Regions from separate parts of the Chryseobacterium sp. NRRL B-14798 genome, predicted to be linked through region 2. Evidence: riboswitches for the same ligand, from Rfam matches in the RefSeq annotation. Region 2 holds a riboswitch; the other holds the start of a gene.
The links. A riboswitch is a leader RNA that binds a small molecule or an ion and turns the genes downstream of it on or off. The one in region 2 is predicted to bind cobalamin.
Positions count from the first base shown of each region.

Region 1: another riboswitch for cobalamin. It lies ahead of AB1278_RS06415 (TonB-dependent receptor plug domain-containing protein); the one in region 2 lies ahead of metE (5-methyltetrahydropteroyltriglutamate--homocysteine S-methyltransferase).

Region 1 covers NZ_JBFLUL010000005.1:1,331,324-1,336,198, forward strand. The annotation lists gene AB1278_RS06405 (helix-turn-helix domain-containing protein) at 1-1,136, opposite strand, end outside; gene AB1278_RS06410 (T9SS type A sorting domain-containing protein) at 1,291-2,604, shown strand; cobalamin riboswitch at 2,742-2,919, shown strand; gene AB1278_RS06415 (TonB-dependent receptor plug domain-containing protein) at 2,951-4,777, shown strand; gene AB1278_RS06420 (YncE family protein) at 4,799-4,875, shown strand, end outside.
Region 2 covers NZ_JBFLUL010000005.1:3,033,397-3,038,271, reverse strand. The annotation lists gene AB1278_RS14145 (alpha/beta fold hydrolase) at 1-92, shown strand, start outside; gene AB1278_RS14140 (VOC family protein) at 145-513, shown strand; gene AB1278_RS14135 (hypothetical protein) at 614-1,156, shown strand; gene AB1278_RS14130 (Lrp/AsnC family transcriptional regulator) at 1,240-1,701, opposite strand; cobalamin riboswitch at 1,897-2,082, shown strand; gene metE (5-methyltetrahydropteroyltriglutamate--homocysteine S-methyltransferase) at 2,254-4,557, shown strand; gene AB1278_RS14120 (helix-turn-helix domain-containing protein) at 4,704-4,875, opposite strand, start outside.

The sequences.
Region 1 (4,875 bases), 1.7 Mb from region 2:
TTATTTTTACCTCTAATGACTAAAAAATAGGCAAGCAAGCCCAGGATTATCAAAGATAAAATGAAGATTAAAACCGAGGAAGATCTTAAAAGCATATACCTCTGAAATTCAATGTTTTTATTCTGATTGGTTTCCACAAGCTTCACCAGATATCGTATCCCTTCTTTTGAACCGGAATCTGTTTTTGTTTTTAAATCAGTGTAAAGTTTATTGTACTGATGATATTTTGCATCATTATGTACCGCGTAATAATTACGGGACAGTGATTCGTAAATTTTAATTTTTAAATTATTAAACGGAAGATTCTCGATCAATCGAAGACCTGCCTCCAATTTTTGAATAGAGGTTGCATAATCCTGCTTCAGAAAATAGTATTGGGACAGATTCTCATAAGCCAAACCTAAAAGAAACGGCTGGTTTTTCTGAGATTCAAGATCAGCAATCACATTTTCTATAAGTATTTTATATTCTATTGATTTATTCTGCTTCAGCAGATAAGAAGAGCGAAAAATTCTGTTTTCTATTTTTAAAATTCTGTTCTCTTCATTATGATTCCCAAGGTATTGGTTGCTTTTATCAAGATTTTGTAAGGCTTCAGGATAGTTTCTGTTGATTCCTGAGTTTAATGCCTGAAGCTGATACAATTTTGCAGTGGTGATTCTTAAGGAACGATCATTACTTTTAGGAAGTTTCTGATCGGATAAAAGATTGGTAATAATTGTCTTTGACTGATTGTATAAACCCAGATTCTGATACTGATCAGCAAGATTATAACCACTGAAGACCTGCATAAAATATGAAAGGTTATTTTTCTGATCAATATCTTCTTTTTGAGCAAAAATATTGACAGACTGTACATAGTCTCCCTTCAGGGCAAAAGCTTGTGAAATAATATTTTGAAGTACAATTTTGTGTTCCGCGTTTTGATCACTCACAAGAATTCCCTGGGTATAACTGATGCATTCGTCGGGATTCTGATACAATTTCAGAAATGCTTTATCTGCTAGCATATTGAAGTCGGGGCCGGACTGTCCTTTGGTAATAAGGAAGCAGAAAATAAACAGTAAGATTTGAAATAATTTTTGTCCTGATAAATTGTTTTTTGTGTTTTTTTGAATAATTCCGGTAAAATCCATATTCAAAATATTGTTTTATATCTATTTGGTTATTAGTATTTTAAAAATTAAACTCTTTTAAAATTCACGAATTATGAAAGTCAATTTCTTTTAATTGAGTGAATGTTGTATTAATATTGTTTTCACCAATTCAAAACGCTAAATATAATAAAATATGAAAAATTTTTACAGAATGTCAATGAAAATATTGATAGCTTATCTTTTCTTGAAATTTGGTTTTGCAGAAGCGCAGCTTACTGTAATCGGCTTGGGAAATTATAATGTAGGCGCAGTATCGGATAATGGAGTAGTAAGCTTGCACACCAGTGCAGGAAGTATATATAAATGGAATGCTGCAGGAGGACTCGTACAGATAGGTTCTATAACAAACGGATATCCGGCTGCAGGCAGAACCATTGTTTCGAATGACGGAACCAAAATATCGTCGTCGGTTACCAATGCCGCAACAGGATTCAATGAAATATCTACTTATGATGTCGCTACGGCCACATGGGTAAACAGAGGCGGGCTTGTACCTACAGGATGGGATGGCAGCGTAAGCTCTACCTGGGGAATGTCGACTGATGGAAATACTATTGTTGGTCTTGGTTTTCTCACCGCAGCGAATGCGCATGCTGTGAAATGGGATGAAGTAAACGGCGTGGTAGATCTGGGAAGTATAGTTCCCGGACGCAGCTCCAGAGCAAACGCAATCAATGCAGCAGGAACAGTGATTGTAGGCTGGCAGGATGAATCAACCGGAACAAGAAGCGGAGCAAAATGGCAGGATGGAGTGGAAAGTTTTATTACAGATAATAATGGGAATCATGTAGGAGAAGCAGGAGGAATTTCTGCTGACGGAAATACAATAATAGGTTCGGCAAATCCTAATCCTTATGTATGGAATGCTGTGAGCGGACTTACTTATATAACGCATCCTAATGCTTCTTTCAGCTTCAAAGGAGGTGCCACCGGGATTTCTGCTGATGGGAAAAAAGTGATCGGGTATTACAGAGCATTTGGGGCTCCTCCCATGTCAGGAGAAGGCTTTATCTGGACCTCTGCCGCCGGGAGAATTAACCTGAATGATTATGCGGCATCTTTAGGAATTGCCACTAATGGAGTAACAATGGGACTTCCTCTTGCAATTTCACAGGACGGAAAGAAAATTGCCGGGTCAGGGACGAATGCTTCAGGGCAGATGATTGCTTTTTACCTGGATACTTCTGAATTTTTATCGGTGAGTGATGCTGTGAAAGAGAAAAACAATACAAGTATCTATCCTAATCCAGTGGCTGACATCCTGTATTTTAAAGGAAAAGGAAAAATAGAGAAAGCAGAAATTTATAATATGGTTGGACAAAAGGTAAAATCATTGGATACTGTAGAAGGACAGATTGATGTTTCATCCCTGTCAAAAGGAGATTATATTTTACAATATTCCGTAAAAGGAGTACAACAGGAGTCTTATAAATTTATTAAAAAGTAACATATATAAATAGTAAAGTAGTGGGATGAATGGCTGTTTTCAATATTGAAAGCGGCCGTTCTTTTTTGTGTATATAACAAAAGGATAGCATATTTTGTATAGAAAAGTCTGGTTTTTGGCAAATACATATAAAAAACTATCTTTGCAAAAATTTTGGTTTCCAGTATTTTGGAATGAAAAGGGAATCGGGTGTAACTCCCGGACTGTCCCCGCAACTGTAAATCGCAACACAAGTTTCTGCAAAACGCCACTGTGTAAAAACGGGAAGGAGCAGAATGCGAAAGTCAGGAGACCTGCCAGGATTATAATTAAAAACATATTGCTTTCGGAGGAAAAGTAAAAAAGTATGGATATAAAAAGATCTTTAGTACTGCTTTTTTCATCTTATGGGTGTTTTCTTTTTGGACAAGAGAAAACTATTGACACTATTTATGTCTTCGACAACCAGATGAACAGGGTGAAACTTTTTCATCCCGTAAAAACAATTACAGCAGAAGATGCTGAAAAAAACTCCGGTAATCTTTCGGAGCTTCTGAGGTTTCAGTCGCAGGTTTTCATTAAAGAAAATGGCCGTGGTGCTGTTTCTTCGCCTTCTTTCAGAGGAACAACTGCCCAGCAGACTGCATTCGTATGGAACGGAATTAATATCAATTCTAATTTTTTAGGCCAGGGAGATATCAATAATATTGCTTTGTTCGGCTATGATCAGATCGGTATCAAAGCGGGTGGAGGAAGTGTAGTGTACGGAAGTGGTGCCATCGGGGGAAGTATTCACCTGAATAATACTCTTGATTTTAATAAAGGCTTCCATGGTTCTTTATTCTCTGAAGTGGCTTCCTTTAATACCTATAATAACTTTGTAAAAGGTTCTTACAGCAATGATAAGTTCAGTTTTAAAGCCTCCGGAAATTATTCTGTAAGTGAAAATGATTATAAGGTAAGCGATCTGAATTACATCAACAGAAACGGGAATTATTACAATACGACGTTCAATGTAGGAGCATCCTATAAAATTACAAACGATCATAAGGTTTCGTGGCAAAGCCAGTTTTTTGATTCTTCACAGCATTATCCTGTATATGAGGAAACGGGAACAAAAACAAAATATACAACTCAAAGTGTAAGAAGTCTTCTTTCTTGGGACTGGAACAAAGCGAAGTTCAGTAATTCCCTTAAAGCAGCCTATACGGAAGAGAATTTTCAGTATTTCGGTTCGTTAAACCAACCTAAATCCAGTGGAGGAACCGGGAAAAATTATATCTTTAAAAATGATTTTAATTATTTCCTGAATTCAAAATGGAATTTTAATATCATCGGAGAATTTCAGATTAATAAAGGAGAAGGGTACGAGAGCGGAATATCCAATGTCAGCAGGAATATAGGTTCTGTTTCAGGATTATTGCGGTATTTTGCAACAAAAGATCTGCGTTTTGAAGGAGGATTCAAAAAAGATTTTGTAGAAGATGTAAAGTCTCCTTTTATGTATTCATTCTCCGGAAAATGGAACGCCGCAAAATGGTATGATCTGAGTATTAACGTATCCAAAAACTTCAGATATCCTTCATTTAATGATATTTATTATGAACCGGGAGGAAATAAAGATCTGAGACCGGAAACCTCTACTCAGGTGGATATGACCAATGAGTTCAAAGTGGGAGATTTCAAACTTACTCTGTCTCCCTACTATATGAACATCACAGATCTTATTGTATGGCTTCCAACGGCTATGGGATACTGGCAGGCATACAATGTCAATAAATCCGAATCTTACGGGCTGGAATCCCTGTTGTCTTTCAGCAAGCAGTGGGGAAATCATAAATTCAGAGCCAATGCAGCATACTATTATGCAAAAGCTATCGATAAAGAAACGAAGATGCAGAGACCTTACGTTCCCATGCACAGGGGAAATGCCGGTATAGATTACGAATATGGTTTCTTCAGGTTTTATGCACAGGGACAGCTGAACGGTGTTACCTACACCACAAGTGATGAAAAGAGATCAGAAGCTATAGATCCTTATTTTCTTTTAAATATGGGAGTTTCTGCCACCTTAGCAAAAAAATATACCTTAGGGTTTAAAGTGAATAATCTAACCAATACCTACTATAAAACCGTTTCTTTCTATCCTTTACCAAAAAGAAACTATAGTGTGTATGCAGCAATAAATTTTTAATAAATTAAAATTGAATAAATTATGAAAATAACTAAACTTTTAACTGTCTTATTTGCAGTTGTACTATTGTTTAATATGTCTTCATGTACAAGTGACTC
Region 2 (4,875 bases):
CCCAGCTGGCTATCGCTCCCGGACAAACCCATGTAAGCCTGATGATGCAGACGGCAATGATTGTGAATTATCTGAATGTTTTTTTGAAATAATAGAATGCCATCAAAGAATTGAAATCTGTTTATAAAGTTCAAAATCTATACTATGAATACAAAATTTGAGGCAGGAATTAATATTGCTATCAAAATTCCCAAAAATACATACGAAAAAACGGTTGCTTTTTACAGGGATATTTTAAAATTGAAAGTTGAGGAAAAGCCGATAAAAAATCCCACTGTTTCCAGAACCCACGAGGTGAAATTCGGGAATAATATCATATGGCTGGATTGTGTTGATAACTATACCCATTCTGAAACATGGCTCCAGCTTACCGTTCCCGATGTAGAAGCTGCTACACTATATCTGCTGTCAAACGGTGTGGAAACCTGTGACGAAATAGAAGAGCTTCCTGAAAATATGCACTGGATTACCGATCCTGCCGGTACCGTGTTCAATTTACAGGAAAGAAAATAGCCAAAAACAGAAGTGCGATGTAAAAAATTGCTTAAAATAGAGCTTTGCCCAAAATTTTAATATCTTTAGCCATCAAATCATTACAATTTAAAATATTTTTATGCAGACGAGACCATTCCATTTCATTGTCACCATCTTTTTTCTGGTATTAAGTGCAACTGCATTTTCACAGAAAACAGCCGTGTTGGGTTCTTTACTGGACAAAAACTCAGAATTCATATTCCCACAGACTCCGGATAAAATTTCAAAAGCGTTGAACGTAAAAACTGTTTTTTATGAAGATGCCAACGAAGAAAAATATGCAAAATGGCCTATGAAAACAGGACTGGAGCTTTATTGCAGCCTGGGAAAAGACAATAGTATCAATGAGATGTTTTTTGTGACTTCAGACAATAAATCTGTCATTGTGGAAGGACTTCCTTTTGGTCTTGTTCTGAATAAAAGTACATTACAGGACAGTAAAACGAAGTTCGGTAAGTACAATGCCAAAATACAAAAATCGGGAGCAGACAGTGAATTTCCGGGAGGGTCAAAACTGGTTTTTAAAAAAGGGAAACATTATACAACATTGCTTTTCGACAGTAAGAACCTGTTAAAATCAATAGGTTTAACAACAGAACTTACGGATCCGGCTGCCAATTAAGTACTAAAAAACAAAATAATTATAGTATCCGTCATTATTGACGGATTTTTTTATCCTCAGACGGTGTTAACTTTAAAAGAAATCTATATCGTCAGTCCATGGTTGTTTTTTACCTCAGCCATCACAAAAGTACTGTGCGTGCTGCCGATAGAATCTACGGATCCCAGCTTGTTAAATACAAAATCCTGATAATGCTTCATATCCCGCACCTGCACTTTCAGAAGGAAATCAAAATCTCCGGAAATATTGTAACATTCCGCAACTTCTTCAATTTCTAAAATTTCTTTTACAAAATCATACCCCACAGACCGGTCGTGAATTTTAAGTTTGATCTGGCAAAACACCGTAAATCCACGGTTCAGTTTTTCAGCATCAAGAACTGCCGCATATCTTTTAACAAAACCTTCCTGTTCAAGCCTTTTTACCCTTTCGAAAACCGGTGAAGTAGAAAGGTTCACTTCTTTAGCGAGCTCTTTAACGGTAAGTTTGGCGTTTTTCTGGAGGAGCCTGAGCAGCTGTACATCCTTATCATCGAGTTGTTCCACAGAATATTATTCTTTTAAATGATTAAAACAGTCAAATATAAAGAATTATATGCTTTTATTTTTAATTCCTGAAGTTTAATTTGCTTAATTATTTGTTTCCAGTTGTGGTTTTATTCTGTATTACTAATTTTACACAAAATTAAAAACTTTTACTGATAACCTTTGTTAAAGGTAAAAGTACAGTTCTTTACAGATACTTCATCAAACAGGAAAGGTTTTACTTAAGGTAGATTAATAGGGAATCGTGTGCAAATCACGAGCTGTCGCGCAACTGTAAGTAACCCACCAAAAGTTTCTGTCCTTGCAGATCCACTGCCAAAAGCGGGAAGGATGACGGAAACTGTTACAAGTCAGGAGACCTGCCTTTACTGAATTGACAATGCTTTCGCGGGCTGAAGCTTTGGGTCATACAGATGGTATATCAAATTTTGTATTTTCTTCTGAAGGGAAATACATTGTCTGCTATGTCACTATTTTCCTGAAACTTTTTCCGCAACATAACGAAGCATTGTAAAGGACTTCCCAATAAGTTTAATTAAAAAGTTTAAAAAAATGCAAACTCACATTCTTGGCTATCCGCGTATTGGTAGCAAAAGAGAACTCAAAAAAGCCTGCGAGCAGTACTGGTCAGGTAAAATCCTTTTGGAAGAACTTCTGAACACCGGAAGAACTCTCTGCAGTCAAAACTGGAATATCCAGAAAGAAGCAGGGATAGATCTTATCCCGTGTAATGATTTTTCATACTATGATCAGGTATTGGATATGAGCCTTGTCGTAGGTGCCATTCCAACACGGTACCATGAAGTGGTGCTTAAAAAAAACAATACTGAGCTGGATCTTTATTTTGCCATGGCAAGAGGCTATCAGAAAGATGGATTGGATATCACCGCCATGGAAATGACCAAATGGTTCGATACCAACTATCATTACATCGTTCCGGAATTTTATAAAAATCAACAGTTTAAGCTGAGCTCAGATAAAATTTTCAATGAATTTGCAGGAGCAAAACAAGCTGGAATCAATGCGAAACCGGTTATTATCGGGCTGGTTTCTTATCTGTTATTAGGAAAAGAAAAAGAAGAAGGATTTGATAAACTGGATCTGGCCGGAAGTCTTCTTCCTGTTTATACAGAGATTTTAACCAAACTTCAGGAACAGGGTGCAGAATGGATCCAGTTTGATGAACCTTTCCTGGCATTGGATTTAACAGAGAAAGCCAAAGAAACTTACCGTTATGTGTATGCCGAAATCAGAAAACGTTTCCCGAAACTGAAATTTATTGTGGCTTCCTATTTTGACGGGTTAAAAGACAATACTTCACTTGCCGTTTCACTTCCCGTCAATACATTGCATGTTGATCTGGTTAGAAATCCTGAGCAGCTGGATAATATTCTGAATAGCATTCCTGAAAGTGTAAGCCTTTCATTAGGAGTTGTTGACGGTAGAAATATCTGGAAAAATGATTACGAAAAGTCGCTGTCTTTTATCAGTAAAGCGGTTGAAAAACTAGGATCTGAAAGAATTTTCATTGCACCATCATGTTCATTGCTTCATTCACCCTGTGACCTGGATTTTGAAACCAATCTTAACCCGGAAATTAAGAACTGGCTGGCTTTTGCTAAACAAAAAGTAAAAGAAGTAGTAACTCTTAAAGAACTGGCTTCCGGAACGGAAAATGAACAGATTTTTGAAGCATTTGAAGAAAATAAAAAAGCAATTGAGAGTAGAAGAACTTCTTCTCTTATCCATAATAATGAAGTGAAGCAAAGAGCCAATGCTGTTACTGAAAAAGATGCTCAGAGAATAAACACCTTCAAAATCCGTAAAAAAGAGCAACAGGAAATATTGCAGCTTCCTTTGTTCCCCACTACTACGATCGGATCATTCCCGCAAACCACAGAAGTAAGAAGCTGGAGAGCAAAATTTAAAAAAGGAGAACTGACAGCAGAACAATATGATACCTTACTGAAAGAGGAAACGCAGAGAACAATCCGCTGGCAGGAAGACATCGGAATTGATGTATTGGTTCATGGAGAATTTGAGCGAAACGACATGGTGGAATATTTCGGGGAACAGCTGGAAGGATTTGTATTCACTAAAAACGGTTGGGTACAAAGCTACGGAAGCCGTTGTGTAAAACCCCCTGTGATCTTCGGTGATGTTTCCCGCCCGACTCCGATGACGGTGTACTGGTCTCAATATGCCCAATCTCAGACTGAAAAATGGGTAAAAGGAATGTTGACAGGTCCGGTTACGATTTTACAGTGGTCTTTTGTACGTGATGATCAGCCTCGTTCAGAAACGTGTAAGCAGATTGCTTTGGCAATCCGTGATGAGGTAGTGGACCTGGAAAAAGCAGGAATCAGAATTATTCAGATTGATGAACCTGCGATCAGAGAAGGACTACCATTAAGAAAAACAGACTGGCAGAATTATCTGAAATGGGCAGTGGAAGCTTTCAGAATTTCAGCAAGCGGAGTGGAAGATGCTACCCAAATTCACACTCACATGTGTTATTCTGAGTTCAATGATATTATTGAAAACATTGCCGATATGGATGCAGATGTCATTACCATAGAATGTTCACGTTCTCAGATGGAGCTGCTGAATGCTTTCGCCGATTTCAAATATCCGAATGAAATTGGTCCTGGAGTATACGATATTCACTCACCAAGAGTTCCGTCAAAAGAAGAAATGATTGAATTGTTGAGAAAGGCTCAGAATGTCATTCCTGCCAATCAGCTTTGGGTAAATCCTGATTGCGGACTGAAGACAAGACACTGGGAAGAAACCGAAAAAGCTTTAATTGCAATGGTGGCTGCTGCCAAAGAAGCTTCAGTAGAATATGCACTTTAGAAAACTTTTACAATAATTAGATTCAATAATTCAGATCGTGTTATGATTTTCATGGCACGATCTGTTATTTTTAAACTATTAAAATTTTTGAAGAATAAAGTAGTTGAAAATCGTTCTGATAGGATCTTAATGGTTCAAAATCTAAGTTATTTTGCCTGTAAAGCACTTGGCGGATAGCCGAATTGTTTTTTAAAGGCAAATGAGAAATGGGATAAATTTTCAAATCCAAGATCTAAATAAATATCAGAAACGGACTTTCCTTTTTGGCTTAGCAGAAAATGGGCTTCCTTTAATCTTCGAAGCTGAAGCCATTGTCTT